2 regions of the Staphylococcus sp. IVB6181 genome follow, and region 1 is predicted to be linked to the other one. Evidence: riboswitches for the same ligand, from Rfam matches in the RefSeq annotation. Region 1 holds a riboswitch; the other holds the start of a gene.
The links. Region 1 has a riboswitch for lysine ahead of MUA90_RS07890 (aspartate kinase). Riboswitches for the same ligand answer to the same signal wherever they lie in the genome.

Region 1 (4,446 bases):
AGTTAATGCTACTCCGACTCCTTCAAATAAACGACTCATATTAAGAAACTCCTTTCATTGATAAAACTTGTTCTAGAATTTGTACTGTGTTCAATGCTGCACCTTTAAGCAAGTTATCTGATGTTACCCAAATATGGAATGTGTTATCTAATGAATCATCTTGACGGATACGTCCGACAAACACTTCATCTTTACCAGTTGAATTGATTGCTAAAGGATATTCATTGTTTTCCGGATTATCGATAAGTACGACACGATCATCATTATCGAATAATTCTTGGATTTCTTTTACTGTCGCTGGTTTATCTAAAGTAACGTCCATTTCAACACTGTGGCTGTCTAATACAGGTACACGCACACAAGTTGCTGTTACTTTTAAATCAGGCAAGTTTAAAATTTTACGTGTTTCATCAATCATTTTTTGTTCTTCTTTTGTATAACCATTTTCTAAGAACACATCGATATGCGGTAATACGTTGTTATAAATAGGGTGAGGATAAGTTTTTGGTGCTTCTCCTTTTTCACCGTTCAACAAGTCATCTTTACCTGCATAACCTGAACCTGATACTGCTTGATATGTTGTATAAGCAACACGTTTTAAACCGAATTTGTCTTGTAATGGTTTTAAAGGTACGACAGATTGGATTGTTGAGCAGTTCGGGTTAGCGATGATGCCTCTAGTGAATTTAGGTGCGTTCACTTCAGGTACAACTAAATCTACATCATCATGCATTCTCCATTGGCTTGAGTTATCGATAACGATAGCGCCTGCTTCTTCAAAAATAGGGGAGAAGTGTTCGCTTGTTGCGCCGCCGGCACTCATTAATACATAATCATAATGTTCTTTTGCCGCTTCTTCTGTTAATTCTTGAACAGTATATGTTTTACCTTGGAACTCGATTTCTTTACCAGCAGATCTTGCTGAAGAAAATAATACAAGTTCATCAAATGGAATATTTTTACGGTCAACTGTTTCTAACATTTTACTACCAACTAATCCTGTTGCTCCTGCGATTGCTAATTTTGTCATATTTAATTCACTCCATATTATTATTTAAGGAAGGCTCTGTTAATCCTTCTCGTACTTCTGATTCTAGATGCGATCGAATTGATTAAATATCAAATGTTTCATAAAGTTCTTTAACTCCACGTTCTCCATTTTCAGCATCAATAACATATGAAATACTGATTTCAGATGTTGTCGTCTGATAAAATGGAATCTTTGCATTAATCAAACTGATGAAAGCTTTAGATGCAACGCCAGATATATCTCTCATTCCTGACCCAATCAATGAAATTTTAGCGTAAGCATCATTTAATTTGAAGTCTAAAGCTTGGTAACTTTCTGACAATTTATCAAAAATACTTTGGATTTGCGTTAAATCTGTATCTTTAATTGTGAATGAAAGCTGCAAGCCTTCAACATTTACAATTTGCGAAATCATATCAACGTTGACTTGACCCACTTCTAATTCTGTAAACAAGTCCGTTAATAGTTGATTGTCTGATAGGGGATAGCTGATAGTGACATGCATCATGTTTCTATCCAACGCTACACCTGTTACTGCTTTTTTCTCTAATAATTCTGTTTGTGACATAATCCACGTTCCTTCCACATTTGATAAAGTTCTTCCTAAATACAATGGAATGTTGTAATTATTGGCTAATTCCACACTTCGTGTTTCTAAAACCCCAGCACCAAGTGCACTCATTTCCATCATTTCTTCGTAAGAAACAAAGCTTAACCGCTTAGCATCTTTATAAATTCGAGGGTCGGTAGCATACACACCGTCTACATCTGTATAAATTTCGCACGGTGTATCATTTGCTGCAGCAAGCGCAACAGCTGTTGTATCAGATCCGCCTCTGCCTAAAGTTGTCAGTTCGAATTCATCATTGATGCCTTGGAATCCTGCTACAACTAAAACATCATTCGTTTCAAATGCCTTATCAAAAGTCTCTGGATTGATTTCTGCAATCTTACTTTTCAGATGATGTCCAACTGTTTTAATTCCGGCTTGATAACCTGTCATTGCTCTGGCATTCACCCCAATATCATTGAGTACCATAGACAAATAGGAAACCGTTTGCTGTTCACCAGTGGTTAATAAGAGGGCGAGCTCTTGTTGTTTCGGTGCACTGGTAAGCGCAGCTACATTTTCCATTAATTGGTCAGTTGTTTTTCCCATTGCACTGACCACGACAATTAATTGTTCGTCATTATTTATTCTTTCTTTCAGCATTTCAGCAATATTTTTAATTTTCGTAAAATCACTGACAGACGAACCGCCGAATTTTAAAACACTTCTCTTCATTCTATACTTATCCTCCTCAATTATCAGGGGAGAATCACATATATAAAAAAAGCAAGTCCGGAATGCGAACTTGCTTGATAATTTATATACAAGTGATGCACTCCATTATTTGATAATAATGACAGACCCTTAGCTCTTAACCTGAAAGTCCAACAATCATAACTCTGCATTTATGATCATTTCGGCATCTCACCCTTTCATTGCCAACTGCGACAGACAGTCTTTAAAGCAATTACTGATGATTGATGCGCCTCATCAAAAAACTATTCAATTAATTAGTATGTATCATATTATACATAGTTCCAATAGGGATGTAAACCAGAAATTTAAGATTTTTGGAAATTTACAGAAAAAAACCTAAATTCTGAACTTGTTTACTAATTAAGTGTAATTTATACTTTGATACTTTCATTGTCTGTTATCAAATCAACTGTTATACAGTATAAATAGACAGTTCTATCTGCTTTAAACATAAAAAGGGGAGTTAAAGCCATACTTTAACTCCCAAAATTAAATTTAAACTGAAATTTAGTTTAATACACCAGTTTCTTTCAAGTATTCTTCATAACTGATTTCTTTAGAAACAGCGCCTTTTGGATTTAAGTCGATCACACGATTTGCGATTGTGTTGATAAACTCAAAGTCATGAGATGTGAAGATGATTGAACCTTTAAATGATTTAAATCCATCATTGACTGCTGTAATACTTTCTAAGTCTAAGTGGTTTGTCGGCTCATCCATTAACAATACGTTAGCACTTGAAAGCATCATTTTACTTAACATACAGCGTACTTTCTCTCCACCTGAAAGCACATTTGCTTTTTTCTTAACTTCTTCGCCGCTGAATAACATACGGCCTAAGAAACCGCGTAAGAATGTTTCAGTCTGTTCATCTTCAGGTGCATATTGACGCAGCCAATCTACTAAAGACAGATTTACACCCTCGAAGTATTCAGAGCTGTCTTTAGGGAAGTAAGTTTGAGATGTTGTCACACCCCATTTAACAGTACCTTCATCTGGTTCCATTTCGCCAGCTAAAATTTTCAGCAATGTTGTTTTCGCAATTTCGCTGTCGCCGACAAGTACTGCTTTATCATTAGGATTCATAGTGAATGAAATATTATCTAATACTTTTTCACCATCAATTGTTTTTGATACATTTTCAACGAATAATAAATCATTACCGATTTCGCGTTCTGGCGTGAACTTAACGAATGGGTAACGACGTGATGATGGTTGAATATCATCTAACTCGATTTTTTCTAATTGTTTCTTACGGCTTGTCGCTTGTTTAGATTTAGAAGCATTGGCAGAGAAACGTGCAATGAAGTCTTGCAGTTCTTTGATTTTTTCTTCTTTTTTCTTGTTTTGTTCTTGCGCCATTTTTTGAGCAAGCTGACTTGATTGATACCAGAAGTCGTAGTTTCCGACATAAACTTTGATTTTGCCGAAGTCTAAGTCAGCAATATGTGTACACACATTGTTTAGGAAGTGACGGTCGTGAGAAACAACGATAACTGTATTTTCAAAGTTGATTAAGAAGTCTTCTAACCAGCTGATTGCCGGAATGTCTAAACCGTTGGTAGGCTCATCGAGTAATAACACATCCGGGTCGCCGAATAAACTTTGTGCAAGCAAAACTTTAACTTTTTGATTGTTTTCTAACTCAGACATCTTTTTATCATGCAAGTCTGCTGGAATACCTAAACCTGAAAGCAGGGTAGCTGCATCTGCTTCAGCATTCCAACCATTCATTTCTGCGAATTCGCCTTCGAGTTCTGCTGCGCGAATACCATCTTCATCACTGAAGTCTGGTTTCATATAAATTTCGTCTTTTTCTTTCATCACTTCGAATAAACGCTCGTGACCTTTAATAACTACATCTAATACGCGTTCATCTTCATAAGCAAAGTGATCTTGTTTTAAGATCGCAAGTCTTTCATTTTTACCCATAGAAACATGGCCAGTTTGTGAATCTAATTCACCAGATAGAATTTTTAAGAAAGTAGATTTACCTGCACCGTTTGCACCAATCAAACCATAGCAATTACCTTCTGTAAATTTGATATTTACATCTTCAAACAATTTACGATCGCCAAATCGCAAACTTACATCAGTAACTTGTAACATG
Region 2 (4,446 bases), 250 kb from region 1:
TTGTTGTTTAGCTGTTTTATATAAAGTACGTTTTGCGCCGAAGTAACCTTTAGCTAATTTGATTACTTTTTTACGACGTGCTCTTGTTACTGTTCCACCTTTAACACGTGGCATATTGAATTCCTCCTTGGTTATATCTATAACTTGATTATTTTAATTTGGTTCAGTCTGCAATCTTTTCATCAAAGCTAAAGCAGAACTGATTATGCGTTTTGATTCTAGTCAATTATTTTTTGTAAGCTAATAATTGTTTTACGCGTTTCATATCACTTGGTGATACTAAGCTTGCTTTACGTAATTTACGTTTTTGCTTAGTGCTTTTGTTTGCGAATAAGTGAGATGTGAAAGCTCTTGAACGTTTTAATTTACCTGTAGCAGTTCTTTTAACACGTTTAGCTGCTCCGCGGTGTGTTTTCATTTTTGGCATAATGAAATTCCTCCTATAATATCTTTAAAAATTATTTTTCTGCTAGTGGTGCTAGCATGATAAACATTTGACGGCCTTCCATTTTAGGCTTTTGTTCAACTGTAGCGATGTCTTTGCATTCGCCTGCAAATTTCTCTAATACACGTTGACCAATTTCCTTATGCGTAATAGCACGTCCTCTGAAACGAATTGAAACTTTACATTTATCGCCTTTAGTTAAGAATTTGCGTCCTTGTTTCAACTTAGTTTGGAAGTCATGTTCCTCAATTGTTGGACTTAAACGAATTTCTTTAACGTTGATAACTTTTTGTTTTTTCTTCATTTCTTTTTCTTTTTTCTGTTGTTCGAATTTGTATTTACCGTAATCCATAATACGAGCAACAGGAGGTTTAGCATTAGGCGCGACTACGACTAAATCTAAACCTACACGATCCGCCATTTCTAATGCTTCACGTTTTTGTTTAACACCGATTTGTTCACCGTCTTGACCAATGACACGAATTTCTCTTGCACGAATTCTTTCGTTAACTTGCGTTTGATCCTTTGCTATGGTTAACACCTCCGTTATATTTACGAAATATCCCAAGTAAAAAGAGCGGACACAGAAGTGCCCGCTCTTTTCCATAAAGTCAACGTTGTCTTATTGCAACGTTGTTTTGGACCTGCCAACAGCCTTAAGCGTCGCTACAGGTGAGAAGCGGGAAGCTTCTACTTGGTTCGTTTCGTATTCAACGTATACAATCATATCAACATTGAGAGATAAAGTCAATTAAAATTTGAAACTTTATTTAAATTGGCTCATATTCACGTCTTGACGCAAATCTACGTCTTTCAATGGAATTTTTTTCGTTTTGTATCTGATTTTATGATACAAGAAGAATGCTAAGAATACTGGGATACCCATATATGTGATTAAAAATCTGTTAGGATCAAAGTCGCCTGTTTTAATGAAGTCGACATCTTGTCCGATAATAACAATCACACATAAGATACCTGCAAAGATAGGTCCGAATGGGGACCATTTTGCTTTATATTTCAATTCATATTTATGATGATGCTGTGCAGTGAATGCACGTCTGAAACGATAATGGCTGATTGCAATACCAACCCAAGCAATAAATCCAGTCATACCGCTCGCAGCAACAATATATTCATAAGCGCCGCCGCTTAATTTTTGTAATAAGAAAATAGCAACTGTAACTACACCTGTCGCAACTAATGCGATGAATGGTACACCTTGTTTAGATGTTTTGCCGAATACTGGTGCAGCAAGTTTATCTTTACTCATAGAGTACAGCATACGTGTTGATGCATACATACCTGAGTTGCCGGCAGATAATACAGAAGTTAAGATAACTGCGTTCATGAATGAAGCTGCGAATGCTAAACCGGCATTTTTAAATACTAATGTAAATGGAGATGTCGCAATGTTATCTTCCCCGCCCATCAATGCTGGATGAGTATAAGGGATAATCATACCGATAACAAAAATTGCTAAAATATAGAATAATAAAATTCTCCAGAATACTTGTTTGATTGCTTTTGGTACAGCACGTTCAGGGTTTTCAGATTCCCCTGCTGTAATACCGATCAGCTCAGTTCCTTGGAAAGAGAAACCAGCAATTAAGAATACACCTAAGATAGATAATAAGCTTCCGCCTAAATTACCGCCTAGGATTGGACCGTCGCCTGAAGTAAAGGTTTCAAATCCAATGAATTTTCCGCCCATAATTCCGACAATTGTAAGCAGCCCGATTGCGATAAAAACAATTACTGTTACAACTTTAATTAATGCAAACCAATATTCACTTTCACCATAGACACGAACTGACAATGAGTTCAGTGCAAAGATAATGATAAGGAATAAAACACTCCATGCCCAAGCTGGAATACTTTTCATCGGGTCCCAATACTGAATGACTTGTGCAGCAATGGTTACGTCTGCTGCGACAGTGATAACCCAGTTAAACCAATAGTTCCATCCTAAAGCAAAGCCTAATGACGGGTCTACAAATCGAGTGGCATACGTACTGAATGAACCAGAGACTGGTAAATACGTTGCCATCTCACCTAATGAAGTCATTAGGAAGAAAACCATAATACCAATAACAGCATACGCTAAAAGCGCTCCTAAAGGCCCAGCATCATGAATTGCGCCGCCTGATGTTACGAATAAACCTGTTCCGATACATCCGCCGATTGCAATCATGGAAATATGTCGGTCTTTCAGACCTCTTTGGATGCCTGCATCCTGATTAGATTGATTGTTCATAATCGATTCCTTTCTTTAGTATAGAGGCTTGCATGAATATAAAAATGATGGCCGCTATCTTGTTTGATATGCGACCATCATTAGAACTTTATAATATACGGTAGCACATCACATTATGTGACAGTACAGCTCCTATTAGGAAACTGTCCCAAAATACAATAGTTACGGCTATTGTAAATTTCGGCATCTTTGCCTTTAACTTATTCAACATACGCTCCGATAAAGCTTCTGATAAGCAACTCTTCAAAGATGCAACCTCTAACACTTTTTTAATATTTATTCAACTACATTGTAATATACATTAATTCTTCTGTAATATCAAGGAGTTAATTTTGTCTTTGTTTTTTCAATCGGATTTCGTCTACTAAATTCCAAATGAATTCATCTTTTTCAACTGTTTCTTGTTCTTTTGAACCATATTGACGTACGTTGACTTCATTATTTTCAATTTCTTTATCACCGATTACTAATTGATAAGGAATTTTATGCATTTGTGCTTCACGGATTTTGTAGCCCATTTTTTCATTGCGGTCATCAATTTCAACGCGTACACCTTGAGATTTCAATTCATCTTGAATTTGACGCGCATAATCATAATGCAAATTAACATTTACAGGAATGATTTCAACTTGCATTGGTGCTAACCAAGTTGGGAATGCACCTTTTGTTTCTTCTGTTAAGAATGCTACGAAACGTTCCATTGTTGATACTACACCGCGGTGAATAACAACTGGGCGGTGTTCTTCTCCGTCTTTGCCGATATACGCTAAATCAAAGCGTTCTGGCAATAAGAAGTCAAGTTGTGCAGTTGATAAAGTTTCTTCTTTACCCATAGCTGTTTTCACTTGAACATCTAATTTAGGACCGTAGAATGCCGCTTCGCCGATTGCTTCTTCATATGGCAAGCCCATTTCATCTACTGCTTCTTTAAGCATTGCTTCTGCTTTATCCCACATTTCATCGTCATCGAAGTATTTTTCAGTATCTTCTGGATCACGATAGCTTAAACGGAATTTGTAGTTTTCGAAACCAAAGTCGTCATACACGTCTAAGATTAATTGTACAACGCGTTTGAATTCTTCTTTGATTTGATCTGGACGTACGAAGATATGCGCATCATTCAAAGTCATACCGCGGACACGCTGCAAGCCTGATACAGCACCACTTGCTTCATAACGGTGCATTGTACCTAATTCAGCTAAACGAATCGGCAATTCTCTGTATGAATGCGGTTTGTTTTTATAAATCATCATATGATGCGGGCAGTTCATCGGACGCATAACCATTTCTTCAGTTTCATCCAATTTCATCGGTGGGAACATGTCATCTTGATAGTGATCCCAGTGACCTGATGTTTTATATAAATCTACGTTCGCCATTACTGGTGTATATACGTGGTCGTAACCTAAGCTGACCTCTTTATCCACAATATACCGTTCGATTTCACGACGGATAGTTGCACCGTTCGGCAACCATAACGGCAAACCTGCACCTACTAATTGGCTGTTCATAAACAATTCAAGTTCTTTACCGATTTTACGGTGATCGCGTTCTTTACGTTCTTCCAGCATTTTCAAGTGTGCTTTTAAATCTTTTTTGTCGAAGAATGCAGTTCCGTAAATACGTTGCAGCATTTTGTTGTTGCTGTCGCCGCGCCAATATGCACCAGCTGTTGAAAGCAATTTGAACTCTTTGATTTTAGAAGTTGATGGCACATGTACACCGCGGCATAAGTCAGTGAATTCGC

Region 2: it holds a riboswitch for lysine, as region 1 does, so the genes downstream of both, MUA90_RS06610 (amino acid permease) here and MUA90_RS07890 (aspartate kinase) in region 1, are expected to answer to the same signal.

What each region holds. Positions count from the first base shown of each region.
Region 1 is NZ_CP095096.1:1,606,366-1,610,811, forward strand. Features, by position in the region: gene dapA (4-hydroxy-tetrahydrodipicolinate synthase) at 1-39, opposite strand, end outside; gene MUA90_RS07885 (aspartate-semialdehyde dehydrogenase) at 41-1,030, opposite strand; gene MUA90_RS07890 (aspartate kinase) at 1,113-2,315, opposite strand; lysine riboswitch at 2,403-2,579, opposite strand; gene MUA90_RS07895 (ABC-F family ATP-binding cassette domain-containing protein) at 2,844-4,445, opposite strand.
Region 2 is NZ_CP095096.1:1,357,123-1,361,568, reverse strand. Features, by position in the region: gene rplT (50S ribosomal protein L20) at 1-114, opposite strand, end outside; gene rpmI (50S ribosomal protein L35) at 227-427, opposite strand; gene infC (translation initiation factor IF-3) at 459-986, opposite strand; ribosomal protein L20 leader region at 1,009-1,147, opposite strand; gene MUA90_RS06610 (amino acid permease) at 1,212-2,699, opposite strand; lysine riboswitch at 2,793-2,968, opposite strand; gene thrS (threonine--tRNA ligase) at 3,026-4,446, opposite strand, start outside.